3 regions of the Oceanobacillus sp. CF4.6 genome follow, and region 3 is predicted to be linked to each of the others. Evidence: riboswitches for the same ligand, from Rfam matches in the RefSeq annotation. Region 3 holds a riboswitch; each other region holds the start of a gene.
What was found. A riboswitch is a leader RNA that binds a small molecule or an ion and turns the genes downstream of it on or off. The one in region 3 is predicted to bind glycine.

Region 1 (10,139 bases), on a different contig from region 3:
CTGATAAAAAATTAGTAACAGTCGAGATGATACCTGGCTTTTCTGGACAAGTAATTAATAATGTTGCACGGTTCACACTTTCCATATGAATGCCCTTCCTCCATCTTAAATTCTACTTATATTTTCTGATTTAACTATCATTGATCATACCTAAACTATTATCTGTAATTCTCCATTCTTAGCTTCATGAAACGATACTAAATATATAATGATAGATTCTAAGCATGGATTTCCATACCATCTACTGCTAACGCTGCTTCACCAACTGCTTCGGTTAATGTTGGATGTGGGTGAATGTTGTGAGCAATATCCATGGATGTTGCACCTAATACTTGGGCTAAACCGGCTTCTGTAATCATATCGGTGACATGTGGACCTACCATATGCGCTCCTAACAGCTTCTTTGATCCTTCTTCAACAACTAGTTTGACAAAACCGTCCGACTCACCAAAAACAAGAGCCTTTCCTATTGCACGAAATGGGAATTTACCTATTTTCACTTGATAACCTTTCTCTTTTGCCTCATCTTCTGTAAGTCCCACACTCGCTACTTCCGGACTACTATATATACACCTCGGAACAACCGTGTAATTAAGTGGTACAGGATTACTGCCCGCGATATGTTCAATTGCGACTATACCTTCATGTGAAGCAACATGAGCAAGTTGTAAGCCGCCTATTACATCGCCGACTGCATAAATATTACGTTCATTTGTTTGGTAGTATTCATTTGCTTGAATAGAACCGCGGTCCATTTCAATCGTCGTATTTTCAAGGCCAAGTCCTTCCGTGTTTGGTAAACGACCAACGGATACAAATAATTTATCTGCAGAAAATAGCTTTTCTTTGCCTTTATGGGCTGCTTTAATCGAAACACCATCACCCTTCTCTAATGTTTCAGGAAGCACCTTTGCCCCTGTTACAACCTTAACCCCTTTTTTCTTCATTAATCTTTGTACTTCCTTTGAAACATCTTTATCCTCTGTCGGTAAAATCCGATCGGCATATTCAATCACGGTTACTTGTAAGCCGAAGTCAGCAAGCATGGATGCCCATTCTATTCCTATAACACCCCCACCAACAATGATGATAGAATCTGGTAACGCTTCTAATATCAAAGCTTCTTCTGATGTCATAACATAATCTCCATCTACTTCCAGGCCTGGGAGTGTTTTTGGACGAGAGCCTGTAGCAAGTATAATATTTTTGGAATGTAATATATGCTGCTCTTCTTCATTACTACTTTTAACTGATACATCTCTTGATTCTGTAATACTTCCTGTCCCCTCATAGACATCGATATTCCCTTTTTTCATTAAATGTTGAATACCTTTAAATAAACGGGTCACAATTTCTTCTTTCCGGGATTGCACCTTTGAAAAATCAAGTCCAACTTCTGGGGCAATGACACCATATTTTTCTCCATTTTTTGTATTCGCATATATCTCTGCACTTCTTAATAATGCTTTACTTGGAATACAACCAGCATGAAGACATGTTCCACCCAATTTTTCTTTTTCCACTATTGCCGTTTTTAAGCCTAATTGAGTTGCACGAATACCTGTAACATATCCTGCTGGCCCACCGCCAATGATAATAACATCATATTCTTCTTTCATAAGAAAACCTCCTTTTTCACTGAAAAATACTTGTACAATTGCTGTCTCCATACCTGTTAATCTAATTCAATTGCACATGCACTTGATGCAAAACGCTCTCCAACAAGAAAGCCCTGTTCAACCTCATAATCAATTTGCGTTGCTTCATCCAAATAACGCTTCGTAAAACGGTCTATATGAATTTGAATTCCGTCATATTCAATCACTGAATCATTTCTGCGTGGCTCATCAAAAACAAGTGTGAATTTAACAGAAATTCCGCAACCACCAGCTATATCAGCATCAATCCGAGGATATTTCTCTTCCTTTATTTCTGTTGCTTTCAGTTTATCTAACGCTGATTCTGTTAATGTTACAACCAAGTGACCTGCCCCCTTATGCCATATTCGGATATCACATATCATATAGACTTGAACCTGTACTTCTTTATGACGTGAAAAAGAAACAAGTGGCTTCTTTTTCACGTAATCTAGTACCTATCCACGAAGATGAACGCAAGCCATTGGTGGGTTTTCTCCCTACCAATGGCAATTTTATTTTAAGCTTTAACGGTGTCTTTTTCCCTCTCTGCAACCTTCTCTTTTGTATAACGTACGATTGGTTTTCTTGCAGCTTGAACTTCATCCAATCTGCCAACAATTGTGGTGTGTGGAGCATTTAAAACCATTTCCGGATCTTCTTCTACTTCTTTGGCAATTTGTATCATTGCATCTGCAAATGCGTCCATCGTTTCTTTTGATTCTGTTTCCGTTGGCTCAATCATTAAACCTTCCTCAACATTTAATGGGAAGTAGATCGTTGGCGGATGGTACCCAAAATCAAGCAGACGTTTTGCCATATCAAGCGTACGAACCCCAAGTTTTTTCTGTCTGGATCCTGATAATACAAATTCATGCTTGCAAAGCTGTGTATACGGCGAATCAAAATGGTCCTCCAGTTTCTTGCGGAGGTAGTTTGCATGTAGCACTGCCCCTTCTGATACTTGCCTTAATCCATCAGGTCCCATTGTACGAATGTACGTGTAGGCACGGACCAGAATACCAAAGTTTCCATGATATCCTTTCACACGGCCGATGGATGATGGATAATCAGAATTCAGCACATAATTTTCACCATCTTTTTCGATACGCGGTACTGGTAAATAAGGAATAAGATCCTCTTTTACACCGACTGGGCCAGCCCCAGGTCCTCCACCTCCATGTGGTGTAGTGAATGTTTTATGGAGATTTAAATGCACGATGTCAAATCCCATTGCTCCTGGAGTCGTTTTACCTAAGATTGCGTTTGCGTTCGCACCATCATAATATAATAGGCCGCCAGCTTCATGAACAACTTTCGCAATTTCTTCAATTTCCGTTTCAAAAAGTCCAAGTGTATTCGGATTGGTCAGCATTAATGCGGCTGTGTCACTATTTACCAGCTTCTTCAATTCCTCCAAATCAACTAACCCATTCTCATCAGATGGTATCGTCGTTGCATCAAACCCAGCAACGGAGGCACTTGCAGGATTAGTTCCATGTGCGGAATCAGGGACAAGCACCTTATTCCTGTTCTCACCGTTTTTCTCATGATAGGCTTTCACCATCATTAACCCGGTCCATTCTCCTTGAGCTCCTGCGGAAGGTTGCAGTGATATGGCGTCCATACCAGTGATTACTGCCAGCTCTTCCTGTAAATTATATAGAAGTTCCAATGCACCTTGCGCAGTTTCCGTTGGCTGATATGGATGAATGCGGCTGAATCCTGGAAGACGTGCGATATCCTCGTTTATTTTTGGATTATATTTCATCGTACAAGACCCTAAAGGATAAAAGCCATTATCTATCCCATGATTTTTATTTGATAGTGCTGTGTAATGGCGAACGAGTTGAAGTTCAGAAACCTCAGGAAGCTCCGCAGCCTCATTCTCGTCACGAATCAAATGTTTTGGTAATTTTCCCTGTAAATCAACACTTTTAACGTCACTCTTCGGAAGGCTGTAACCTGCACGTCCTGGACGGCTGATTTCAAAAATAAGATCATTATATTCAATCATTTACAATCGCCTCCAATAATTCTACAAATTGATCAATCTCTTCTTTTGACCGTTGCTCCGTTACTGCGATAAGCATTTGTTTATCATTGCCATAGTCTTCCCCTAAGTCATAGCCGCCAATAATCCCTGATTCAAGTAATTTTTTGTTAACTTCTTTTACTGGAAGTGGAAGTTCAACAACAAATTCATTAAAGAATGCTGATTTATTGATGACTGTAAAGCCTTTTTTTTGAAGAAGATTTGCCATATAATCCGCTTTTTCAAAATTTTGCTGTGCCATTTGACGGATTCCATGCTTTCCTAGTGCTGACATACTAATGGAAGAGGCAAGGGCGTTCAATGCCTGGTTAGAACATATATTTGATGTCGCTTTATCACGGCGAATATGCTGTTCCCGCGCCTGCAATGTTAATACGAATCCGCGATTGCCTTGGTCGTCATTTGTTTCGCCGACTATCCGGCCAGGTATCTTGCGCATAAACTTTTTATTTACTGCAAAATATCCGCAGTGCGGACCACCAAAGGCCATTGGTATTCCTAGTGGCTGCATATCACCGACAACCATGTCGGCACCCAGCTTACCAGGCGATTGTAAAAGCGCTAATGCTAATGGGTTGGCACTAACAATAAATAACGCTCCTTGTTCTTTTGCATATTCCTTAATTTCCGCTAGATCTTCAATCGTACCAAAGAAGTTTGGATATTGAATAATGACTGCTGCAGTATCTTTATCCAGTTGTGATTTTAATTGTTTTAAATCCGTAACATCCTCATCCAGGCTTACCTCTTCCACTGTATATCCTTGGCCCTTTGCAACGGTATTTAAAATAGCACGGGATTCAGGATGTACCCCTCTTGATACAAGGACCTTTGACCGCTTTTTGGAGTCTGCAGCAAGAGAAGCCGCTTCCGCTAGGGATGTAAAGCCGTCATACATCGAAGAGTTGGCTACATCCATTCCAGTGAGTTCACAAACCATAGTTTGGAATTCAAATATGCCTTGCAGTTCTCCTTGACTGATTTCTGGTTGATACGGTGTATATGCTGTATAAAATTCAGAACGTGAAATCATATGATCCACAACACTTGGAATGTAATGGTCATATGTGCCCGCACCAAGAAAAGTTGAATATTCATTCGCATTTAGATTACGGGCGGAAAGTTTGTTTAACTTTTTTATTAGAACAGGTTCCGGGTCTGCCTCCGGAATGTCCAGCTCCCCTTCCAACCGAATACTGGTTGGAATGTCTTTAAATAAGGCTTCTACAGAAGAGACATTTAAAAATTCCAACATTTCTTTTTGATCTTGCTCCGTATCTGGTAGATATCGATAAGTATTTGTCATGTTATTCCTCTCCTTCATTCACAAATGCTTGATACTCTTCATCATTTAACAGCGATTCTAGCTCCTCGGGGTTAGATAATTCTACCTCTACTAACCACCCCGCATCATATGGTTGTTCATTAATTGTTTCGGGTGCATCTTCTAACTCTTCGTTTATACGGACAACTTCACCTGATACAGGAGAGTAGAGTTCAGAAACGGCTTTAACCGACTCAACCGTTCCCATTAATTCATTTGCAGTTACTTCATCATCTACTTCCGGATTTTCAACAAAGACGATATCTCCCAACTCCTTTTGAGCAAAATCAGAGATTCCTATCCGGACTAGATTTCCATCTAAACGTAATATCCATTCATGTTCCTTGCTGTACAGTAAGTTTGTTGTTGCATTTGTCATTGTTTTTACTTCCTTCCCATATCTATTTATCTACTATTTAAAGGAGGATTTACCTATTTCATTTATAAGTTAACTAAATCCCAAACTTAAAAGATTATTACTCTGCAGCTCATTGGCCAGAACGCTTTCACATTGTTATTCCACAAGCTGATATGCACGGTCTCGTTTAGTTTATCCCCTTTTATAAAAAGGTGTTTTGACAACAACGGCATCAATCATTTTTTTGCGGACTTCCACTTTTAACGGTGTTCCCGCTTTCGCGTATTCCGTTGATATAATGGCAAGGCCCAGATTTTTCTTTAAAGATGGAGATCGGGTTCCGGATGTAATGAAGCCAATTTCCTCGTCACCCTCTGAAAACACTTTATAACCGTGACGTGGAATGCCTTTTCCTGTCACTTCCACCCCTACTAATTTCCGCTTTAATCCTTCTTCTTTTTGATTTATAAGACTTGATTTACCGGTAAAATCACTCTCTTTGTTGGTTTTGACCGCAAACCCGATTCCAGCTTCAAGCGGGCTGACTTCTTTTGTAAGCTCTTGGCCGTATAGGGCAAGACGTGCTTCCAAGCGAAGCGTATCTCGCGCACCAAGTCCACATGGTTTTAATCCATCCTCTTTTCCCACTAGAAAAAGCTTCTCCCAAAGTGCTATTGCCTCGTCAGGTGTTAAGTAAAGTTCGAAGCCATCCTCCCCTGTGTAACCTGTGCGGGATACAAGAACGTCTTTAATCCCATCTAGATTGACATGCTGGGCAAAGCGGAAAGGAGCTATTTCGCTTAAATTGATATCCGTTAACTTTTGTAAAATTTTTTCTGCTTTTGGTCCTTGGATAGCAAGGAGCGCAACATCACTTGAAATATTCTTTAATGTTACCTCTCCTTTCATGTGCTCTTCCAACCACTCATAATCTTTATCAATATTTGAAGCGTTAACCACCAGTAGATACTTTTCATCAGCTAACTTATAAACTAGCAAATCATCAATGGTACCACCGTCTGGATAACACATTGCTGTATATTGGCATTGGTTAATATCAATCTTTGTTACGTCATTTGTTAATAGAGAATTGATAAAACGCTCTGCATCCTTTCCTTCAACAAGCACCTCTCCCATATGGGAAACATCGAAAAGCCCTGCTTCCTGCCGAACCGCCTCATGCTCTTCTATAATGCTTGAAAACTGTACCGGAAGTTCCCATCCCCCAAAATCGATGACTTTTGCACCGTCATTTTTATATACTTCAAAAAGCGGCGTTCGCTTCAACACTGTTTCTGTACTCATTTTTACACCCCTACTTTCGATTTCTTCCCGAACTTGAACTTTCTGTGAAAATGGCTCTAAAATTCCAGGAAGCTTTTCCCTGCTTATACATTTACCGGCTGTTGAAATATTGGATAGTTTTCGCAAATTTCTTTTGTTGTTTCTTTTGCTCTTTCAAGGACAGCTTTATCCCCATTGCTCTTCAGAACAGAAGCGATTACTTTTGCGATTTTCACCATTTCTTCCTGCTTCATGCCCCTTGTTGTCAAGGCCGCTGTTCCAATGCGGATTCCGCTTGTAACAAACGGGCTTTCAGGGTCATATGGAATGGTGTTTTTATTAACGGTGAGTCCCGCTTCTTCTAATAGCTTCTCTGCTTCCTTACCTGTTAAGTTCCATGAACGTACATCTAAAAGGACAATGTGATTATCGGTCCCTCCAGACACAAGTGTTGCGCCTTCTTCCTTTAAAACTTCGCCAAGGGCTTTAGCATTCGTAATGATTTGCTCTGCATATTCCTTAAAACTCGGCTGCAAAGCTTCATTGAATGCCACCGCTTTAGCTGCAATGATATGCATCAACGGCCCTCCCTGAATTCCTGGAAAAATGGCTTTATTTACCGCTTTGGCCAGCTCTTCATCATTGGTTAAAATAACACCGCCACGTGGACCTCTTAATGTTTTATGTGTCGTACTTGTCACTATATCTGCATAAGGAATTGGGGATGGATGAACACCAGCTGCAACAAGTCCAGCAATATGAGCCATATCCACCATGAATTTCGCGCCAACTTGGTCTGCAATTTTTCTGAATCGTTCAAAGTCAATGGTTCTTGGATAGGCACTTGCCCCTGCAATAATCAATTTTGGCTTCTCTTTTTTGGCAATAGCTTCCAGCTCATCGTAGTCAATCAATTGTGTATCTTCTCTTACTCCATAGGACACGATGTCAAACCATTTACCGGAAATGCTGACAGGACTACCATGCGTTAAATGTCCCCCATGGGAAAGGTCCATGCCCATTACCTTATCACCAGGCTGAAGCAACGCGTAAAAAACCGCTAAGTTTGCTTGTGCACCTGAATGTGGCTGTACGTTGGCATATTTGGCTCCAAATAGCTTCGTTAGTCGATCAATAGCTGTTTTTTCTGCTACATCGACAAACTCGCATCCGCCATAATAACGCTTTCCTGGATAACCTTCTGCGTATTTATTTGTCATCACGCTTCCCATTGCTTCTAATACATCTTCACTAACAAAGTTTTCCGAGGCAATCAACTCTAGTGTTTGGTGTTGGCGCTGTTGCTCTTTCTCAATGGCTTTAAAAATAGTTGAATCATTTTGCTGTAAACCCATTTTTTACTCCTCCTTTAAATTACGTGCAATTCTTCGGCTAAAACTCAACATAAATTAAAAATATAGCTTACTGAGAAACACGTATACCTCTTTTCGTAGCACGAAACATCTTTTCCATGGCAAAAGCTATGTAAAATTTTGCACACAAAAAAGGACAGAAAAGGGTATCTAACGTTCTCATCCCTTCTCTGTCCTTTTTACCTGAGAGTTTAACTCTTTATTAAAGAGTCTTCCCCTTTGGTGGCATATGGTATGCGCTCTCCAGAGGTGCGTCCTGTTGTGGTTTTATCTACCTGAGAGATTGGTTCCAAGGGTATTTTTGGAACTTGCTCCTTCGGTGGCTCTTTCCTAGCACTCTCCCACAACATTCATCCGCTCATATTGAATTTTAGTCATTTTCAGAACAATAGTTTAGTAAATCGGATCCAGATGTTTACTGACTTTCCATCCTTTCTCATAATTTCTGTAATATCTGGAATCCTTCTTTTTAGGACCTTTACAGCCAAGTTAGGCTCCTGATTAAAAGCGCTTACAATTATTCGGGGAAATCAACCTAATTAGCTCCCTTTTTAGGTACTTACTCTATCAATGCTAAGCAGATCCTGACTCTCTCCCACAATATTTATTCACAAATATTTTACTCATTTTATAATATTATCAAATCAGATTATTGTCAACTCTTAGTTTATTTTTTTTGCAACTTTGAGGAGCAAACTCTCCCTATCTTCCAATGGTTCGTTAATACCTGATTCTAATGATTTCTTTACACTATCTTTTGGAATTATAGTTACTATAGCTAGTAAAGCTAGTCTAGCAAAAACAGCATTTGCCAGCAACCCTATACTTGCGGCCGCTCCCATATTTCCAGTCTTTTCGACTGCACTATAGACAGTAACAGGTATTGCTAAGCCGAATGAACCGCCAAGTGTACTAGACATCTTATAGATACCTGCCGCCTCTCCTGCCTTCGCTGCCGGAACATTGGCTACTACTGTATCTGTGGATGGTGTCGCGTAAAGTCCAATCCCATACGATGCGCAGACCTTTATGGTAACCAAAACATCGTTAAATTCATACCTTCCCTAATTCTAAAAATCTCCCTTCTATATAATTAACAACTGTTAAAACGTATCCCCAGACAATTCCAGTTCATCAGATAAACGATAACTCACTGTAAAACTAATAAAAACAACAATGGAATAAATCGAGTTTGGTAAGTTTGTAAAGGTCATTAACATTATTCCAACCACCACTAAAAGACTTGCTAAGATCATTGGCCTTCTTGGACCACTTCGTTGCAATATTTTCACCGACACGAATCATCGATAATACAGCAATTAAATAGCCAACTGATAATATCCCAGATTGGAAGGAACTATATTCTCTTGACACTTGGACATACGTATTCGCAACAATGAGTGCTCCAGTTACAGCATTCAGTAAAAAGTTTGAAACAGTCGCGCCAGTAAATAAGTTTCAATTTATGTATCATATGGGTTCGTTCGTGTAATAGAATCTATAACTGAAATGACACTGACAACGATATCCCCCTCATAATACAGGGAGCCGAAAAAGGAAACCCAGTTCCTTGCTGATAACACCGAACAATCTTTCCGCAAGCCGAACATATGAGGTAAAGCTCCTTCAAACATGGCCAAGATACTTGATGATCTTATCTAAATCTTTTATCTTCTAAATACTGATTAATATCTCAATAGCTCAGCCCATCCAATAAAATTAGGGTTGATATGGTCAAAATTAATTTATACTTTTATGGATATATTCTGTGAATTCTGGTAAAATCAAAATTACAGAAACGAATGAATGTTGCAATCGATTTAAAGGAACGCTTAAACCGATTAAAGTTGGAAATTTTATTCAATCGTTTAACTAATATAAGATGAAACTCACCTGTAAAAGATAACCCTATTTTTTATAGTATATTCTTCTAGAAAAAAATTATTTTAGCTGCAAATATTACAAGTATTAACATTGTGAAAGCTTTATTATCACGTATATAATTATAATTAGTCTGAATATTTGTAAGCTTGTATTACAGGATGTAGCTTTACTATTTAAACCGTACTATTGTTTGAAATGATATTTTGAAAGCGTTTCCTTTTGG
Region 2 (10,139 bases), on a different contig from region 3:
TTAAAGAAAGAAGCACATGTCGAATACCCACACTCTACCACGACCAGAAATGTTCATAATATAATCGTCAGTAATCTGGATTCGGATGTGATTACCGTGGAGTGCAATTTTACAACACACCGAACAAAGCGAGAAGTAGTAGATACATTTATTGGAAGAAATGAGTATGAAATCGTTTTAGAGAATAATGGATTTGCTATCAAAAGTAAAAAGGTGATTTTAAATTTAGATAGTTTAAGACCCCATGGAAAGATTAGCTTAATTTTATAGGAGTCGTATCAGACTTTAGAAGGTGGTGGATGGAGTGAGTACCGAAGAAGAAATATTTGATATGACCATTATAGGTGGAGGTCCAGTAGGGTTATTTACGGCCTTTTATGCAGGTATGCGACAAGCTAGTGTGAAAATTATTGAGAGTTTGCCAGAATTAGGTGGTCAACTTGCAGCACTATATCCAGATAAATACGTGTATGATGTTGCTGGATTTCCAAAGGTTAAAGCAAGTGATTTGGTCGATGGTTTGACAGAGCAAATGAGTCAATTCGAAAATGATATCTGCTTGGACGAAGAAGTATTGGAGGTTACAAAGGAAGACGATATTTTCACTATAAAAACGAGTAAGCAAACACATTATTCGAGAACCATTATCATTACTGCTGGAAACGGCGCTTTTAAACCAAGGAAAATGAACTTGGAGAATGAAGATAAATATGAAGGAGAGAACCTTCATTATCATATTAAAGATCTCAATGATTTTAAAAATAGAGATGTAGCTGTTTTTGGTGGTGGGGATTCTGCAGTGGATTGGGCTTTAATGTTAGAGAATATCGCATCAAGCGTTACTATTGTTCATCGAAGGGATCGCTTTAGAGCACATGATTATAGTGTGAAACTACTAAAGGAGTCTTCGGTTAATGTCCTAACACCATATACTCCTACAGAATTAGTGGGAGAGGATAAAATCGAATCCATAAAGTTGAAAGAAGCAAAAGGTGACGAGATTACGGAACTAAAAGTAGATGATTATATCCTGAATTATGGTTTTATATCTAATTTAGGCCCAATTAATGACTGGGGATTAGCTATAAACAAAAATTCCATTGTAGTAAATTCAAAAGCGGAAACGAATATACCGGGTATCTATGCAGTTGGAGATATATCATCATATGAAGGTAAGGTTAAATTAATGGCAACTGGTTTTGGTGAAGCTCCAATCGCGGTGAGTAATGCAAAGGTTTACATTGATCCGGATGAATCCTTACACACTGCTCATAGTACGTCCATTATGAGTAGGGAAAAGAAGCAAAAGAAAAATAAAGTTGTCGCAGGATAGGGATCCCTTCCCTTCTGCGATGTACTTTCACTATAATGTTCGATATTAAATAACAATTTAAACGGAGGCTATATAAATGTCAAAATTATCAGAGGAAATAATCAGTAAAGAAACAGCACAAGAAAGGTTAGAAACCTATCTACGAACGGTTGCACATCTAGGACATGTAGAAATCAGTGTCGATAATTTTGAAAAGTCATTATGGTTTTATACAGAAGTATTGGGTCTTGTATTAACAGAAACAGATGGAGATCGTGCTTATTTACGCGCATGGCAAGACTTTGATCATCACACATTAGTATTGAAAGCATCCGATAAATCAGAAGTAAATCGAATTGGCTGGCGTGTAAGCTCGAAAGAATCACTACTATTATTTGAAAAACTATTTAAAGAAATGAACATTGAATACGATTGGGTTGAAGGTGGGCAAAAGAAAGGGTTAGGAGATTTGCTTCATTTTAAATCACCTACAGGTTTACCAGTTGAATTGTATTGGGAAAAAGAAAAGTTTGTAACGAATGATCCAAAATTGATTTCTAAACTACCGAGTCATCCTAGTAAGTATATGATGAAAGGAGTTTCCCCTCGTCGTTTTGACCATGTTAACATCTTGGTTGATGATGTGATAAAGGAACAACAATGGTGGACAGAACTACTTGGTATCCATCATCGTTATTATATACAGAACAAAGAGGATGTACGTTTAGGTTCATGGTTGAGTAGAACTAATATTGCCCATGAAATTGCATTAATGAGAAACTCCAAACAAGATGGTTCCAAGTTCCATCACCTAGCATATTACCTAGATTCTCCAGATGAATTAATTCGCGCAGCAAATATCATGGTAGAAAATGACATTAAAATTGAGTGGGGACCTGGTAAGCATGGAACAAGTGGCGCACAATTCATTTATGTTTTTGAGCCTTCTGGTCATCGAGTGGAAATTTGGACAGGCGGATTCTTGATGTTCTCTCCAGATTGGGAAGCAATCGAATGGTCTGCAGGTAAAGGTCAATTAGGTCTGGAAATGTGGGGTAGTACACCACCAGAATCCTACTTTACTTACGGAACGAAAATTGGCGAATAAAAAAAGGAAGAAAACATAAAAAATTTCTTGCTTGCATAAGTGCAATGAAGTCATTCGCCTAAAGGCTTAGACATACGCCTTCATTTTCTAAAAAAATACGATGCTAGGAGTGGGAATTTGTGCAGCAATTAAAAGTTGATTTCCATACACATATTATTTCGGAGGAATTTCTGAATTTAGCTGAAAAATATGGCGATGATCGCTTTCCTGTTTTAGAAAAAACATGTGACTGCGGCGCCAAGATTATGATTAAGGGTAATAAATTCAGGGACTTAACGAGTAATGCTTGGGCTGTAGAAGAGCGGATCAAGGAAATGGATAAAGAAGGAATCGATATTCAAGTGTTATCGCCTATTCCTGTTACGCTCAGTTATTGGGCAGAACCTGAACATGGGTTAGAAATGGCACAGTTCCAAAATGATTTTATTGCATCTATTACAAAGGAACACCCAAAGCGGTTTATCGGCTTAGGCACGGTTCCATTACAAGATATTGATTTAGCAATAACAGAAATGGAAAGAGCAGTAAATGAATTAGGATTAAAAGGGCTCCAAATTGGAAGTAATGTGAATGGGAAAAATTTGGATGATGAATCATTAGATCGTTTTTTCCAAGCTGCCAATGAATTGGGGGTACCACTATTTGTTCATCCTTGGGCAACATTGGGTGGTGCAAGAATGCCACGTCATAACTTTATGTATATGGTTGGAATGCCATCAGAAACAGCGCTAGCAGCTGGAAGTATTATTATGAGTGGAATGCTGGATAAGTATCCCAATTTAAAAATATGCTTTGCACATGGTGGAGGATCCTTACCATATTTGTTACCAAGAATGGATAAAGGTTGGTACGTATGGCCGCAAATAAGAAAGACGGAGAAACCACCTAGTCATTACGCGAAACTACTTTATTTTGATTCTCTTGTTTATGACGAAAATAATTTACAGTTTATGATTGATCGATTCGGAGTAGATCAAATCATAGCCGGTTCAGACTATCCATTTTTATTGCGAGAAACTCCATCTGGTAAAGTAGTGGATAAATTAACAACATTAAATGAGGAAGAAAAGGCAAAGATACATGGTTTTAATGCTTTAGACTTTTTAAATTTGAATAAAGAGCAATATACCAAAAGTCTATTGAAACAGCAGTAGAGGGAGAGGATAAATTTGGCTTTTGTAATAACGAGTCCATGTACGGGTGAAAAGGCAGGCGAATGTGTCAGTATTTGCCCAGTCGATTGTATTGAAGAAGGTCCCGATCAATTTTTTATTGATCCAAATATATGTATTGATTGTGGTGCTTGTGTTGCTGCTTGTCCAGTTGATGCAATCGTTGATGAACATGATTTAACAGGCCAACAAGAAAAATATTTAGAAAAAGCCGAAAGCTTCTTTGGATAGAATGTAGGGAATAAGGGAAGCGTGGGGACGGTTCTCATGCTTCCTTTAACGATTAGGTGTCTCTTCTATAGATATTTTTGGGAATGTTGTAGTGTAAACAACATTCCCATTTTCCTTTAATTACCAAAAATTTGCTCTATCTTGATGCAGCACCCAACTGCTTTTTTTCATCGTGATCCCCTTAGAAACAAAACAATGGAATCGTTCTTTGTCCCGTTGCTAAAAAGTAAAGCGTCAGCACTCACCTTTTTGGGAGCTGGCGCTTTAATTTTGAATCTTAAGCGGGAGGATAACCCTCCATGTCCCTAATGGCTTGCTAACAAAGCTTCGTTCTTTCCTTTACTTACAGGAAATGGTAGGATTTTAACAGTATTTGTGTTGTATTTAATGGATTGGGATTTCGTTCGTAAAGGAGGATACGATGAATTACGAATATATATTAGTTTTTATAGGAGCTGCTATTCCTTGGCTGGAAATTGCAGTCGTCATCCCATTGGGTATAATAAGAGATTTATCGCCATTTTGGGTAATGATTATGGCATTTACTGGTAATTTACTTACGGTTATCCCTGTTATTTATGGATATGAAAAAGTGAAGACTTGGTACGAAAAGCGTCAACAAAAAAAAGGGAAAGAACCTTCGAAACGTACAGATCGTGGTAAAAGGATTTGGAACATGTATGGACTCCCTGGTCTTGCTATGTTAGGTCCAATATTAACGGGGACGCATATTGCTGCATTTATTGGCATGTCCCTTGGCGCTGAAAAAAAGTGGGTTACACTCTGGTTGACGATTAGTATCGGTATTTGGACATTAATTATTGGAATAGCGACTGTACTAGGCTTAGATATTTTCTTATAAATAGATAAGGCATGGGGTATTCTAAGTGGGACGATAAACTATCCCTTTATCCCGAATTATGATATTCTATACATTAATGTAGAAAGAGGAAGTGAAGCTTAAGTGATAGATATAACCATTCCAAAGCCAGATGTTACCATTACGAAACAGAATAATCCGGAGGTAAGTAATATTTATGGATTTACCGATTTTCACTTGATCACAAGAGAGAAGGGCGGTATTTTCATGTTTTATAACGACAATAATGAGTTATTATTTGTCGGAAAAGCTAGAAAGTTAAGACCAAGAATTAAAAAACATTTTCAGGATACTGTATCGCCAATGAAGATGCATCGTGATGAAGTTACGAAAATTGAGCTTTGTTTGGTTGAAGAACCAGCCGACAGAGAGATCTATGAAACGTATATCATTAATAAACTTCAGGCGAAATACAATGTAGAAAAAGTATTCTATAAGCAAACCTAATGAATAAAAAGCAATACGGACACTCATGTTAGACGATGCCTATTGCTTTTTTTATTCCATAAAAATATATAATGGCTAATTTGAAGCATAAGAATTCAGGATTAAAGGATGAAAACGAACTTGGAATTTACGAATCAAGATGTATCAACCTATGTATATATGTACTCCTACCCAGAGGAAGAACGCTCTTTATGTGCTCTGGAAATGCGCGCCTTTTTTGGAAAGGATACGGACAATAAAGTACTGGAAAGTTTTGTGGAAGTTGATCCTTCCAGAAGCCCATTTATGAAAGAAAGAATCCGTGTGATTTTTGAAGAGGAGAACTTTCAGGATCTTCTCAAGCAAGCAGAAACGTTGGATTTAGACGGGGCAACATTCAAAGTGAATTATGTGAAAAATAGTGGCCTTGTAAAAGAGGAGAAGGAAGGCTACAAGAGACGGCGTATGGTTGAGAAAGAAATCGGAATGCATGTTTATGGGGAAGCGGATTTACATCATGCCGATCGACTTTTTGGCGTAACGAACGTGAACGGGAGATGGGTATTCGGCGACTATGCGAAAAGTGAGCCTGTCTGGTTTCAACATCAGAAGAAGCCGCATGAATATTCGACTGCGCTCAATACACGTGTGGCAAGGGCGGTTGCAAATATTGCTATTCCAATTCCACACGACATCAAAGCAATTGATCCCTGTTGTGGAATTGGGACAGTACTAGTTGAAGCCCTTTCCATGGGGATTGATATCGTAGGAAGTGACCGAAATCGTCTAATCATCAATGGCGTAAGAGAAAACATCGAATATTTTGGTCTTGAGGGAGAAGTAAACTTAGCAGATATTCGGGATGTCACGGAGCACTATGATGTCGCAATTATTGATTTGCCTTATAATTTATGTTCGGTTATCTCAGATGAAGAGCAACTGGAAATGCTCCAAAGTGCTCGGAGATTTGCAAATAAATTAGTCGTAGTAACGGTTGAGCCGATTGATGAAGTTCTAAAGGCAGCTGGATTTATGATTACGGACCGAGCAGTAGCTAAAAAAGACATATCAGGTTTATTTACTCGTGAAGTAATCGTATGCGAGTGATATTGACTAGCTTAACATATTTTATATGGAAGGGAGTTAGAATCGATGAAGTACACGAAATCTCAAATGAAAAAATTGGTTAGCAACAATGAGGAATTACAAAAGCGATTAAAACAATTGATGGAGGAACACGATTTAGAGAAAAGCTTCGCCCTTAAGGCATTGTACCATTCTGAAGTTGCTGCTGGTGGGAAATATCAAACAGCATATCAAGAACTTGATTAGGGACAAGGTGGTCCTTGTCTTTAGTTAGTCGGTAAAACAGCGATGATGAACCTGTCCCTAGTCCCCTGTATCAGACAAAATTGATAAAAAGAATTGCTGTTATAAGTATGACCGTGATCGTTAATATAAATAGGAGAGAACGTTTCCGGGATATATTCGCCTTTTGCAGATCCTGCCAATTGTTTGGTTTAATACCACTTAACCAAAAAACAATTACAGCCGATAAAAGTATCGAGTAAACGTTGACCATTAATAGAATAAACGGGACAAGAGCTGCAGCCCAATTTCCAGTTCCGAGAATCATACCGAATACAACAGCAGGCGGGAGCAAGGCTACTGAAACCATAACACCTACAAGAGCGCCTGTATTTCTTTTGACAAAAGAAAGTGCGCCTGCAGCACCAGATACGAGCGCTGCAATCACATCAATAATTTGAATGTCTGTCCGTGAAAGGAATTCATCGCTGTAAACGGGTGGATCGAAGGAAAAACTAAATATAGCGGCAATTACTATTGGAATTCCTATTCCAACTAGAGATGTAATAATGGACTGACGTATTAATTTAAAATCACCGAGAACGGAAGCAAATGAAATAGCTGTTACGGGACCAATAAGTGGGGCAATTACCATAGCACCGATGACGATTGCTGGACTGCTTTTTATAATGCCAACCGTAGCAACGATAGCGGAGAAAATAATAAACAAAATATAACTGACACTTATACGGCTTGACCCTTGAACTGTCGTATATAATTCGTGCCGACTTGCTCGCTGCAAGTCCTTTTTTTCATCCTCTTCTTTCTCTTTTTTTCTAGGTAGATATGTTTGTACCGGCAGCAACATAACTTGATAAACGTCTTCACCACCAGGCAACCTTTCCAAATAATCAAGCATTTGTTCTACATCATTGGTCTCTAATAGAATCCGTGTTAAATACTTTTCTTTCTCTTCCTCAGAGTTCCAATAGGAAATAACAGAAAAATGATCCTTTATTTCTTCTATATTTAAAAAGTTCTTAGGGGCATAAATTTCAAGCAACTGTAATGACATAATTTTCGTCTCCCATATACAAAGAAATATTACACCTTATTGTTGCCATTCTTTCTCTTTTCATAATGAATAATCATACTAATCCGCTTTTTTAACCTGAAAACTTCTGCTGTTTAAACATATCCTCAATTGATTGCTAATCCGTTTACTAAAAATGAGGCTTCCTATGATATTTCTATACCATAACGTCCTTTTTGATATTCATAAGAAAACACTTTTGTAACCTAATAAACTATGGAAGATATTCACAATGAAGTAAATAGGGCTAATCGTGCTGTCATAGAAGCAAATTAAATTTATTGTTATATAGTGTTTATAATTGATCTACTTTAAAATACATAATAGAAATTTTGACTGATTAGGAGGAAATTCATTTTATAGGTTGTAATTTAGTGGAAAATTTGATAGGATTATAACAAATTAAAGGTCATATGCAACTGGCGAAACGCGGATAACCGCGAGGGAGCATATGATATCGAAATGTCGTTCGCCTGGGCAGAGGTAAGGGGAGAATTTCCCCTTACCTCTTTGTGCTATTAGGAGGCGATGACATTCTTATATAATTGAATAGTTTAAAAAGCTATGATTGTTGTGGGTCAGACTATAACAGGAGCAGCTTCTGGAGAGGATGCAAGAATAATTGCAACGCCGAAGGGTTCAAGATCTCAGGCAAAAGGACAGAAGAATAACACTTACTTTTATGTTATTTGATGTTTAATGAGATTGGGGAGACCAGTCTCTTTTTTTTATATCTCTTGGTGAAAGAATAATAAGGATGAGGTGTTAACATGAAACGAGTATATAATTTTTCAGCAGGTCCATCTATGCTCCCGCTGCAAGTATTGGAAAAAGCTCAAGAAGAAGTAGTCAATTATAGAAATTCAGGTATGTCTGTAATGGAATTAAGTCATCGTTCCGGACTATTTACGGATATTATAACAGAAGCTGAAAAACTGCTGAGAGAATTAATGGCTATTCCTGAAGGGTATAAAGTGCTTTTTATTCAAGGAGGAGCTTCACAGCAATTTGCAACTGTCCCAATGAACCTGCTTGGTAAAAGTGGAAAAGCAGACTACGTTAATACCGGATCATGGTCAAAGAAAGCAATCAAAGAAGCTAAGAAATTTGGAACTATTCGTGTCATCGCCTCATCAGAGAATGATAACTTTACATATATACCTGCTGTTGACCAGAGTATGATTGATCCAGAAGCAGATTATGTGCATATTACAACAAATAATACAATAGAAGGAACTGCTTATTCAAAGATTCCAGATACAGGGGACGTTCCACTTGTAGCGGATATGTCATCCAATATTTTATCTGAAGAAATCGATGTATCGAAATTTGGTTTAATTTATGCAGGAGCACAGAAGAACATCGGCCCTGCTGGATTGACTGTTGTTATTATTCGGGAAGATTTAATTGGTCGCGCACCGGAAAATTGCCCGGCTATGCTTGATTATAAAACACATAGTGAGAGTGGTTCATTGTATAATACACCACCCACATACGGGATATATATGGCCAAGCTTGTTTTTGAGTGGCTAAAAAATCTCGGTGGTTTAAAGGAAATGGAAAAAATTAACCGAAAGAAAGCACAAATGCTATATCATGCGCTTGAAGAATCTTCTATATTTAAATCACCGGTGCGTAAGGATAGTCGTTCGCTAATGAACATTCCCTTTGTTTCCGATTCTACTGAATTGGATGCTGCCTTTATAAAGGAAGCACAATCTAAGGGACTTGAGACGTTAAAAGGGCATCGTTCTGTTGGAGGTATGCGTGCTAGCATTTATAATGCAATGCCAATAGAGGGAGTTCAAGCATTGGTTACATTTATGAACGATTTTGAAACTAACTACGAACAGAAAGAGGAGAGAAAATGAGCACACTAACATTAGATAAAGTTAAAACAATAAAGACATTGAATAATATCGCAGACAACGGGCTAAATGTTTTCAAAAACGGTGATTATGCAATTGATAATGAATCTGAACATCCGGACGCAATTGTTGTTCGTAGTTTTAATATGCATTCGATGGAATTCGACACTAATTTGAAGGCAATTGCACGCGCTGGAGCAGGTGTTAATAATATTCCGGTCGACAAGTGTACGGAAGACGGAATTGTTGTTTTCAACACGCCAGGAGCCAATGCAAATGCTGTAAAAGAAATCGTACTAACCACATTAATGGCTTCATCACGTAATTTATTTGCTGGAATTGAATGGGCAAAAACGCTACAAGGTAAAGGTGATCAAGTTCCAAGTCTTGTTGAAGCAGGGAAAAAACAGTTCGTCGGTAATGAAATTAAAGGAAAGAAATTAGGGGTTATTGGTCTGGGGGCGGTTGGTGCACTTGTAGCAAACGATGCATTGGACTTGGATATGGATGTTATTGGCTTTGACCCATTCATCTCCATCAATACAGCTTGGGAGCTTTCTCGTAACGTGGAGCGAGCGATGACGATGGAACAATTATTTGCAGAAGCTGATTATATTACAGTACACGTTCCTTTGACGGACGATACAAGTGAAATGTTTAATGAAAAAGCATTTAATCTAATGAAACCTGGAGTACATATTTTAAACTTCTCCAGAGGTGGGCTTGCGAATGAAACAGATA
Region 3 (10,139 bases):
GATGGTCGTTGAACCTTCTCCTTTTAAGGAGCTTGGCTGCTGATTGTCTTTGTCCACCTATTGTTTTTCAGCATTTCCGCTTACCGTTTCCAGTTTCGTTTTAGCCAATAGGTCATATATGGCGCTTTCCACAGTTTGAAAATTATTCAAAATATCATCTTCCCAAAACCGTAATATAACGTAACCGTTTTTCTCGGCTATCTCATTTTTTATAAGGTCAGTTTCTTGTCTTTTTACTTGCCAATCTTGAGGAATAGGAAAAAATTTAGGATTTGCATGCCAGTAATCACCATCACACTCAACAATCACATTGTAATCTAATAACAAAAAGTCGTATTGTCTTTGTTTAAGGATAAAAGAATATCTATATTTTATATCGTTATGGATTAAAAAACGTTCCATTATCTTCTCGATATTCGTTTTCCTGAAGTTTTGAGACTGCATTTGTTTTAAAGTTGAATTTCGTATTTTTTCGATCGTTTCCTGACTATATATACCTGTTTTCCCGCTATTCCATGAAGGTGTTTTATTTACTCTTCTAGTTTTAGCAGTCTTAGTAATAATGTTGTTAAAATGTTCCCTTTTTTTCTCAGGACTCATCGATTTGTGCCATTGTTTAAACTTAGTAGACTTGACTGATTTTGCACATTCCTTCGAACAAGTTTTAGTTTTTCGGTTTCTAGCTAAAAAACTATTCCCACATAAAATACATGTTAATGGGCCCTTTTTCGAACCACAAAACTTACTACAGTATTTATTCGGGACGCCTCTTGTAAGGTTAACTAAGTTAGTACAGGTATCACGAGAACATTTCAATTCATCTTCAGTATAATAGAATTTGACCAAATAACTGTTCAGTGTGTGTCCATGCACTTTTAAATGAGAAGTAAAACGACCTTGTTTATTATGAGATATTTGGTATCCGCAAATCTTACATGCATGCGGATTTTTAGCGTCATATGATTTCATAAATAGAGCACCCCATTTTTAACTATCAAAGGTGTTTATTCATTGTTGAAATCTAAAGAGTTTCCAGCAATTCACGAGGTTTATTTATAGACGAGGCACACTTGTTTACCACGTCTTGATCCACCCTGTTCCACTAGATGAGTAAGTTTTGCAATATCATCCAGCCATGAGACCGAACCGGAAGATTTTCCGTTCACTCCTCTTGCCAATGCATTTCTAGGACGTAGAGTTGATCCATTTGTTCCAACGCCGCCTCCGCGGGACATTATTTCCATTACCTGCTTGCGGTGATCGGAAATGCCTTCACGTGAGTCTTTAACATAGGGCATAACATAACAGTTGAAATAAGTTACATCCGTATCTGCTCCTGCTCCGTACAAAACTCTTCCTGCAGGAATAAAATTCAAATCGACAAGTTCTTTGTTGAATTCTTCAAACCACTTTTTTTTTCTTTCATCAGTCTGTTCCACACTGGAAAGTCCGGTTGCATTACGTTTTGCAATTTGTTCATAAAAAACTTCCAACGGTTTTTCAATAACATCGAGCGAACGTTTCACAATTCCGGTTTCGGATTCCTTTTCATCATCCAGCACCGAGATGAACTCGGGATCGACTTGTACATCTGCCTTATTTTGGTTCCAGTCAATGGATACAATGATGCCTAGCCCTCTCGCAGGGAATTTAGGATCTGCTTTTACTGTCAGGACTACAAAGTCGCCTATTTTTAATGTTTTCTTTTCTGTATCCTTGAATGCATATCGATCAAGCATCACCAAGCGTGAAACACCTTTATGCGTTAGATTCATATCCTCTGTTATGGGATGTACCGGCGGGAAAAGCTTTATATCCTCATTCAGTGCCTCCACATTCAGCCTATTTTGAGGTTTTACAACAATCGACATTCAATCTCTCCTTTTGTATATATCTACCTTTTAAATTTATACTAGTTATACAATACCACATTCAAATAAAATAAAACAATATATGGTATATGTTTTTTTGTAAAGTACTATATATTGTATGTGGAACGAATGATTTCTCATTTGTCAACAGCTAAAAATCTATGATTCCGTGAGAATGCTAGAGATATTTAGAGAGAAGTAGAGATTTTAACGTGGAATCTCACATTTTTGTTAGTTGCATTACTGGATTTATTTCGATATTAACCGACAATTGTAGTCATTTCCAATTTTAATTGTAAATAAGTATAAATAAAGGAGAAAAACTTTGAAATATAACCAAACTAACCATATAATAGAGGATGTACATTTTTGGACAGACGGGGGAAGTAAAATGGAGTTTTTAATTATTGCCGTAGTTGTTTTACTTGCGGTAGGAATTTTCCGCTATTATAGACAACGAAATTACACAAAGGTGCTAACCGAGGATCAGTTCCGGGAAGGTTACCGAAAAGCGCAACTTATAGATGTGAGAGAACCCCAGGAATTCGACCGGGGGCACATCCTTGGAGCAAGAAACATTCCTGTTAGCCAAATGAAACAGCGTTTAGTGGAGATGCGCAAGGATAAACCTGTATATCTTTATTGCCAAGGTAGTTCTCGTTCTGCTAGAGCTGCACAATTACTGCATAAAAAAGGTTACAAGGATATTTACCAGCTAAAAGGCGGTTTTAAAAAATGGACTGGTAAAATAAAATCGAAAAACTAATTGTAAAAGCCCAGGATTACTATTCCTGGGCTTTTTCTTGGTATTATTTTTTATATCTGAGAATAGGTTTTCTTGCTGCTGTTGTTTCATCCATTCGTTTAACAATTGTATTGTGAGGTGCTTCCTGAACAATTTCAGGATTGTCTTTCACCTCTTCAGCGATTGCAAGCATGGTATCGATAAAACCATCCAAAGTCTCCTTTGATTCCGTTTCAGTTGGTTCGACCATTAGTCCTTCCTCAACATTTAATGGGAAATAAATTGTTGGTGGATGGTAGTTGAAATCCAACAGACGTTTAGCAATATCAAGTGTTCGTACTCCTAATTTTTTCTGTCTGCTTCCAGATAATACAAATTCATGTTTGCAATGCTGTGGATACGGTAATTCATATTCTTTCTCCAATTTACGCATCATGTAATTAGCATTCAGTACTGCATATTCGCTTACCTTTTTTAGCCCTTCAGCACCCATTGTACGAATGTACGTATAAGCTCGTAAATTGATTCCGAAATTACCATAGTATGGTTTTACTCTGCCAATGGATTGTGGTCTGTCATCTTCAAAAATAAATTCATTGTCTATTTTTGTAATTACTGGTTTAGGTAGGAACGGTTCAAGTTCTTTGGATACTCCAACAGGGCCTGATCCAGGTCCACCACCACCATGGGGTCCAGTAAATGTTTTATGGAGATTGAGATGCACAGCGTCAAAGCCCATATCTCCAGGGCGGGTATAGCCCATGATTGCATTCAGGTTCGCTCCATCATAGTAGAGTTTACCGCCTGCTCCATGTACAATTTCAGCCATTTCGAGTATTTCTGTTTCAAACAATCCAAGTGTATTTGGATTTGTAAGCATAAGCGCTGCTGTATCGTTATCAACGACCCGTTTTAGGTCTTCCAAATCGACTATTCCTTGTTCATTTGATTTCACGGTTACAGCATCAAAACCAGCTACCGCAGCCGATGCAGGATTGGTACCGTGGGCAGAGTCAGGAACAATAACCTTCGTTCGATTAAAGTCTCCATTTGCTTCATGGTAGGCCCGAATCATCATAAGTGCAGTCCATTCCCCATGTGCTCCTGCGGCTGATTGCAAGGAAACTTCATGCATGCCAGTAATCTCTTTTAGTGAGGTTTGCAGATCATAAAGCATTTCCATTGCACCTTGAACCGTTTTCGGGTCCTGATAAGGATGTATATGACTGAAACCTTCCAATCTCGCAACATCTTCATTCATTTTCGGGTTATACTTCATCGTACACGAACCAAGTGGATAAAATCCGGAATCAACGCCGTAGTTTCTATTAGAAAGTCCTGTATAGTGGCGCATGATTTCCAGTTCGCTTACTTCCGGTAATTCAGGTGGAGTCTGACGAATATATACTTCTTCCAATTCAGATTCCAAATCGAATTCAGTGACATTCCACTCTGGAAAGCTGTAGCTTGTTCTTCCTTCTTTACTGCGTTCAAAAATTAATGGAAAATCCTGATTAGCCATTGATATCCCCCATTTCTTTTACAAATGCATCAATTTCTTCTTTGGTGCGAATTTCAGTTACCGCTACTAACATATAACCTTTTAATTCGGGATAATCCCGTTCCAGGTCATACCCGCCAATAATACCCTTTTCAAATAACTTCTTATTAATTTCAGAGACCGAATCAGAAAGTTTCACTACAAATTCATTGAAAAATGGACTTTCAAATACGACTTCAAGATTCGCTTCTTTAAGGCTGGATTTCGCATACCTTGCTTTTTGCATATTTAAGGTTGCCATCTTTTTTAATCCGTGTTTCCCGATAGAACTCATTGCAACAGAACTTGCAAGTGCATTTAAGGCCTGATTGGAGCAAATATTTGAAGTGGCTTTATCACGACGAATGTGCTGCTCCCTAGCTTGCAATGTTAAAACAAATCCTCTGACGCCGTCTTCATCTTTTGTTTGACCAACAAGGCGACCAGGTACTTTACGCATTAACTTTTCAGTAGTAGCAAAGTATCCACAGTGAGGACCACCGAATTGCGCCGGGATACCGAATACTTGTGTATCACCTACAACGATATCTGCACCAAATTCACCGGGAGGAGTAAGGTATCCAAGTGCCAATGGATTACTTGAAACAATAAACATTGTCTTCTTTTGCTGATTGATTAGTTCTTCCACTTTTTGTAGTGGTTCAATTTGACCAAAAAAGTTAGGGTATTGAATAACAACACCTGCAATTGTTTCATCCAATTCCTGTTCCAAATGATCAAGATCAGTTAAACCGTCATTTAATCCAATTTCCACTATCTCCACATTTTGACCTCTTGCATATGTTTCAATTACCGCACGTGATTCTGGGTGAACCGCTTTGGATACAAGTACTTTTTTTCTTTTCGTTTGGGCGGCACTTAAATTAACTGCTTCTGCCAGTGATGTTCCACCATCATACATGGAGGAATTGGCTACAGGCATACCGGTTAATTCGGATACCATCGTCTGAAATTCAAAAATTGCCTGGAGTTCCCCTTGAGAGACTTCTGGCTGATATGGTGTATAAGCAGTATAAAATTCAGAGCGTGAAATAACATGATCCACGACAGATGGAATAAAATGGTCATATACTCCTGCACCTAGGAAGGAAGTATACTCGCTTAAATTTGCATTTTTATTTGCCATCGCAGTAAGTTCTTTTTTTAACTCATATTCATTTGCTGGTTTCTTCAGATTTAATTCCCCTTGAAAACGTACGCTGTTTGGAATGTCTGAGAAAAGTTCATCCGTTGACTCAATACCAATTGTATCAAGCATCTCCTGTTTGTCGGTTTCAGTCATAGGTAAATAACGAAATTCCATTACTAGTTCCCCCTCTATTTATCTCGTTTGTAAAATGGTGTTTTTACAATTCGAGCTTTAAGTGTGCGTTTTCTTACCTGTACCTCCAATTCAGTACCTTCTGTTGCAAATTGTGAATCGATCAATACGAGTCCAAGATTTTTATTCAGTGTAGGTGATTGGGTCCCTGAAGTGACAAATCCAATTTCCACGTTATCTTTCCAAACAGGGTAACCATGACGCGGTATTCCTTTATCAATCATTTCGATTCCTACCAATTTTCTTGTTGTCCCATTCCTAACTTGTTCTTTTAATACATTTTTACCAATAAAATCTGCTTCTTTATTCACTTTTACTGCAAATGTCAAACCAGCTTCAACAGGTGTAATATCTTTTGATAATTCTTGACCATACAGGGCGAGTGTTGCTTCAAAACGAAGTGTATCTCTGGCGCCAAGTCCTATTGGTTCAATACCTGTATTATTACCTGCATCCATAATCAGATTCCACAATGCGGGTCCTTTCGATTTCTCAATATAAATTTCAAATCCGTCTTCCCCTGTGTATCCTGTGCGAGAAACAATTGCAGGCTGCTTCAGACCTGTAAATAAAACATGATCCATAAATCTAAAAAATTTAATTTCACTTAAATCTGTTTCCGTAACTTTTTGCAGTATTTTTTCCGATTCTGGCCCTTGCAGTGCCAATTGAACGTAATCATCTGATATGTTTGTAATGGAAAGCTCATCGCTATTGTATTGATTGTTTTGTACAAGCCATTCATAATCCTTCTCTGTGTTTGCTGCATTTACAACAAGCAAATAATCGTCAACTGCAAGCATATAAATAATCAGATCATCAACCGTTCCTCCATTTTCATAACACATGATCGTGTACTGTGCACGAGAGGGAACTAATTTTGCAACATCATTGGTTACTAAATGTTGCAGAAATTCCAAGCTTTTCTGTCCCTGAACAGAGATTTCACCCATATGGGATACATCGAAAAGCCCCGCTTTTGTTCGAGTTGCCTCATGTTCCTTTTTAATGCTGGAAAATTGTACAGGCAGATCCCATCCTCCAAAGTCAATCGTCTTTGCCCCATGTTTTTCATATTCAGGAAATAAAGGTGTACGTTTCAATTCACTCATCCCAACACGCTCCTGTTCTTTAGTTAAAAAAATGCACAAAAATAGAGATCTCTTCCAAACTGAAGAAATCTCTGTCCTTAAACCAGAAAGTTGCATACCTGCACTTAAACAATAGCCAATCCGTACAGATACTTGCTTCGTGGGTGGTTTACATACTGTAAACACTCTCCAGAGTTGCGTCCTACAAGAGTCTTTTTGCCTGAGAGATTCGCTCTTAACTTGCTCCTTCGGCGTTACTAATCGTAAGCTCTCCCCTTGTAATCATTCGCTGATGAAAAATCCATATTTGGTTATACTATGTACAGTAACAAGAAAATCTATTTCTTTTTGAATTATATCATAATTGGAAACAAAATTGTAGTAAAATCCAAATTTTATTAATAGGAAGTGGAATTATTATATGGATTCTATTCACATTGAGAAAGAATTAACCTTTATAGATCGACTAGAGTCAGTCATTGAGAAAGATGAGCAAATTTCCAGTTGGGAACTTTTTTCAATGGCTTACCAAGCTGAACTAACGACAATTGCCCCATCGTTTAACGGGTTGCGTTCGCTTGCGTATCTTCCACATATGGAGTTTCTAGATCATCAAATCGAAGTAGCACAACAAGCAATTGAAAGGATGAATGGCAGGGCAATATTGGCCGACGAGGTCGGTTTAGGCAAAACCATCGAAGCAGGACTCATTTTAAAAGAATACATGATTCGAGGCTTAGTACGTAATGCCCTTATTCTGGTTCCGGCTTCCCTTGTCAATCAGTGGGTAAATGAATTGAATGAAAAATTTTATATTCCAGCAGTAGCATATCGAAAGAACTACAGTTGGAAGGATAATTCAGTAATTGTTTCTTCGTTGGATACTGCAAAACGTCCTCCGAATCAGGGTGAGATTCTCGAGATGGAATATGACTTCATTCTTATTGATGAGGCGCATAAGCTGAAAAATCATAAAACGAAAAACTATCAATTTGCCCGTGCATTAAAAAAGAAATATTGTTTACTATTAACCGCAACCCCCGTGCAAAATCGTCTGATTGAAATATTTAATTTGATTACAATTCTAAAACCTGGACATTTGGGAAGCTATGAATCGTTTATTAATAAATTTGGAAAAGACCGAAGTAAGCTCGAACAAGATCCATATTTAAAGCAGTTGATTCAAAAGGTTATGATCAGGAATACAAGAAAAGCAACCAATCTTAATGAATCGAAACGCAAAATTGAAACAATCTGGCTTGATTTCCCCGAGGCAAGTCGCGATGTGTACGACCACTTGGTTAATATTTCTTTAGGATTCTCGACTTTTTCAAAAATAACTTATTTAAGAGAGATCTGTTCTTCGCGCGAAGCATGCTATATGTCATTAAGTAAAATCGCGGAACAGAAAAACAATGAAAATGTAATAAAGCCTTTATTATCCAAGATCGAGCAGCTTCCACATCACATAAAAGCAGATAAGATTGTAGAATTGATTAAATCATTAGATGGTGAGAAGGTCATTGTATTTACGGAATATCGAGCGACCCAATTTTATTTGCAATGGTATCTGCAACAGCATGGTATCTCATCTGTGCCGTTCCGAGGTGGATTTAAGCGGGGAAAAAAAGATTGGATGAAACAGCTTTTCAAGGATCATGCGCAAGTGCTCATTGCAACAGAAGCTGGCGGAGAAGGGATTAACCTTCAATTCTGCAGTCACTTGATTAACTATGACCTTCCTTGGAATCCAATGCGTTTGGAACAAAGAATTGGTCGTATTCACCGATTTGGTCAAAAAAGGGATGTGCATATCTATAATATCGTTATCCGTAATACAATTGAAGAACATATCCTTAATCTCTTGTATGAAAAAATCGACCTCTTTGAAAAAGTTGTGGGGAATCTGGACGATATTCTTGCAGAACTGAATATACAAAGCATCGAGTCAGAAATGGAATCAATTTACAACGAATCCACCTCTTCAGGTGAAGTGAGAATTAAATTAAATAATCTATCATCCATCATTAAAAGTACACCAATCCATCATACAACTGAGGAGAAGCTTTATGGCAATAACTAATTTAAATTCATTTTTATGTGATTATTTCTCAGCAAAGAATTGTGGGATTATCCACAATAATGAAGGCGTATTAAAAATACAGTTGAATGAGCAGATGGACCGGGAGCTGATGAATCGACCATTTTATTGGCATTACATTAAAAAAATTGGACGTGATGGTGATCCAATGCAACTCACAATGATTACAAATCCCCAAAAGCGTGATATTCCTGGTGAATGGATTCATTTTGGAAGTCCAAGACTGCAACAGATAATGAATAACTTAAAGAGCAATGAACGTTTCACAAAACTGTTTCAGAAAGTGAATACAACAAACAAGGTACCTCTATATCCATGGCTCGTTACTAATATTAAGGTTAGTTATCAAGGTCAGCATAAAAAAGATGAAGTTTTCTCTATCGGTCTGCATCTGGTGAATGGCAGAATGAAACTAGATATGATGACAGAATTGGGTGAGCTGCAGTTGCAGACAAAAATATCTGATTTCTGCTTTACAATCTCTCCTATCATAAAGCTGAGAAGTGGTTATTTGAGAATTGAGGATGTGATAACGAATTATATTTATAATCAGGAACATCAATGGGCGGAGAGATCGTTGGAAATACTGGATGAAGAAATTAGAACACTGAAACACTTTTACGAAGAAGAGACGGAAACGGAACAAATGAAGAATGAAATAGATGAATTAACCAAACGTTATGACCCGAAAATAACAATAAGTATGATCAATGGCGGGATATTTTATCTCAAAGAAGACGCATTATAAACCCACCAGTTTAGAAAACTAAGGCATTCGCCAAGCCTTTGGGCGAGTGCCTTAGTTGCACTTATGCAGATAGATAAGTTTTATACTTTTCTATCTGCCAACGAAAAAGAATAGCAGACCCGTTTATCTGCTATTCTCCTTTTGAAACATTATTCTTATTGTAAATGGGAGCATTCCAAGCCATTTGCTCGTATAAATAGGATAATCCTTTTTTCGCTTTTTCCGCTTCTGCTTTTCCTCTGAAGATAAGTCCATATAGGAGATCAACTGCTCGGTAATAAATTTTAAATAATCATTTCCTGACATATGAAGCCCACCCTATGTTTAAGTTATACCCTTATCCTTTGCATTATGAAAAAATATATTCAAAAATTTTTTAATTTGAAGAAGGAATTTAGCAAAACGTGTCGAATATAATATTTGTTGGATTTTATAAGGAGGTGAAAAATTATTGAATCCTGCAGCGAAATTATCTAATAGCCTTCTGAACGCTTCGTTAATAGCAAATGCTTCCGATATTCACTTCTATCCATTTCAGAATCATACCGACATCTATTTCCGCATTCTAGGAAAACGAATATTCCATAAAAGAATTCGAATGGAAAAGTTTCAATTACTTCTTACTTACTATAAATTCATATCTGGAATGGACATTGGTGAATCCAGGAAACCTCAGAACGGTACCATTGAGCATAAATCAG

Region 1: it holds a riboswitch for glycine, as region 3 does, so the genes downstream of both, glyA (serine hydroxymethyltransferase) here and gcvT (glycine cleavage system aminomethyltransferase GcvT) in region 3, are expected to answer to the same signal.
Region 2: it holds a riboswitch for glycine, as region 3 does, so the genes downstream of both, serC (3-phosphoserine/phosphohydroxythreonine transaminase) here and gcvT (glycine cleavage system aminomethyltransferase GcvT) in region 3, are expected to answer to the same signal.

What each region holds. Positions count from the first base shown of each region.
Region 1 covers NZ_JBIMEX010000006.1:158,551-168,689, reverse strand. The annotation lists gene purU (formyltetrahydrofolate deformylase) at 1-85, opposite strand, end outside; gene lpdA (dihydrolipoyl dehydrogenase) at 219-1,619, opposite strand; gene ACHABU_RS11490 (HesB/IscA family protein) at 1,676-1,981, opposite strand; gene gcvPB (aminomethyl-transferring glycine dehydrogenase subunit GcvPB) at 2,158-3,654, opposite strand; gene gcvPA (aminomethyl-transferring glycine dehydrogenase subunit GcvPA) at 3,647-4,999, opposite strand; gene gcvH (glycine cleavage system protein GcvH) at 5,001-5,396, opposite strand; gene gcvT (glycine cleavage system aminomethyltransferase GcvT) at 5,568-6,680, opposite strand; gene glyA (serine hydroxymethyltransferase) at 6,764-8,014, opposite strand; glycine riboswitch at 8,285-8,386, opposite strand; gene ACHABU_RS11460 (hypothetical protein) at 8,695-8,952, opposite strand.
Region 2 covers NZ_JBIMEX010000005.1:157,013-167,151, reverse strand. The annotation lists gene ACHABU_RS10220 (aromatic-ring-hydroxylating dioxygenase subunit beta) at 1-270, shown strand, start outside; gene ACHABU_RS10215 (NAD(P)/FAD-dependent oxidoreductase) at 305-1,333, shown strand; gene ACHABU_RS10210 (VOC family protein) at 1,410-2,420, shown strand; gene ACHABU_RS10205 (amidohydrolase family protein) at 2,540-3,574, shown strand; gene ACHABU_RS10200 (indolepyruvate ferredoxin oxidoreductase subunit alpha) at 3,590-3,823, shown strand; gene ACHABU_RS10195 (small multi-drug export protein) at 4,245-4,685, shown strand; gene ACHABU_RS10190 (nucleotide excision repair endonuclease) at 4,788-5,150, shown strand; gene ACHABU_RS10185 (TRM11 family SAM-dependent methyltransferase) at 5,259-6,236, shown strand; gene ACHABU_RS10180 (hypothetical protein) at 6,282-6,461, shown strand; gene ACHABU_RS10175 (TIGR00341 family protein) at 6,532-7,512, opposite strand; ZMP/ZTP riboswitch at 7,936-8,016, shown strand; glycine riboswitch at 8,122-8,203, shown strand; gene serC (3-phosphoserine/phosphohydroxythreonine transaminase) at 8,301-9,401, shown strand; gene ACHABU_RS10165 (phosphoglycerate dehydrogenase) at 9,398-10,139, shown strand, end outside.
Region 3 covers NZ_JBIMEX010000001.1:186,463-196,601, forward strand. The annotation lists gene ACHABU_RS01050 (endonuclease domain-containing protein) at 58-969, opposite strand; partial or broken gene ACHABU_RS01055 (ribonucleotide reductase N-terminal alpha domain-containing protein) at 1,059-1,871, opposite strand; gene ACHABU_RS01060 (rhodanese-like domain-containing protein) at 2,263-2,637, shown strand; gene gcvPB (aminomethyl-transferring glycine dehydrogenase subunit GcvPB) at 2,681-4,138, opposite strand; gene gcvPA (aminomethyl-transferring glycine dehydrogenase subunit GcvPA) at 4,131-5,480, opposite strand; gene gcvT (glycine cleavage system aminomethyltransferase GcvT) at 5,495-6,610, opposite strand; glycine riboswitch at 6,788-6,875, opposite strand; gene ACHABU_RS01080 (DEAD/DEAH box helicase) at 7,011-8,672, shown strand; gene ACHABU_RS01085 (YqhG family protein) at 8,659-9,438, shown strand; gene ACHABU_RS01090 (YqzE family protein) at 9,562-9,744, opposite strand; gene comGA (competence type IV pilus ATPase ComGA) at 9,890-10,139, shown strand, end outside.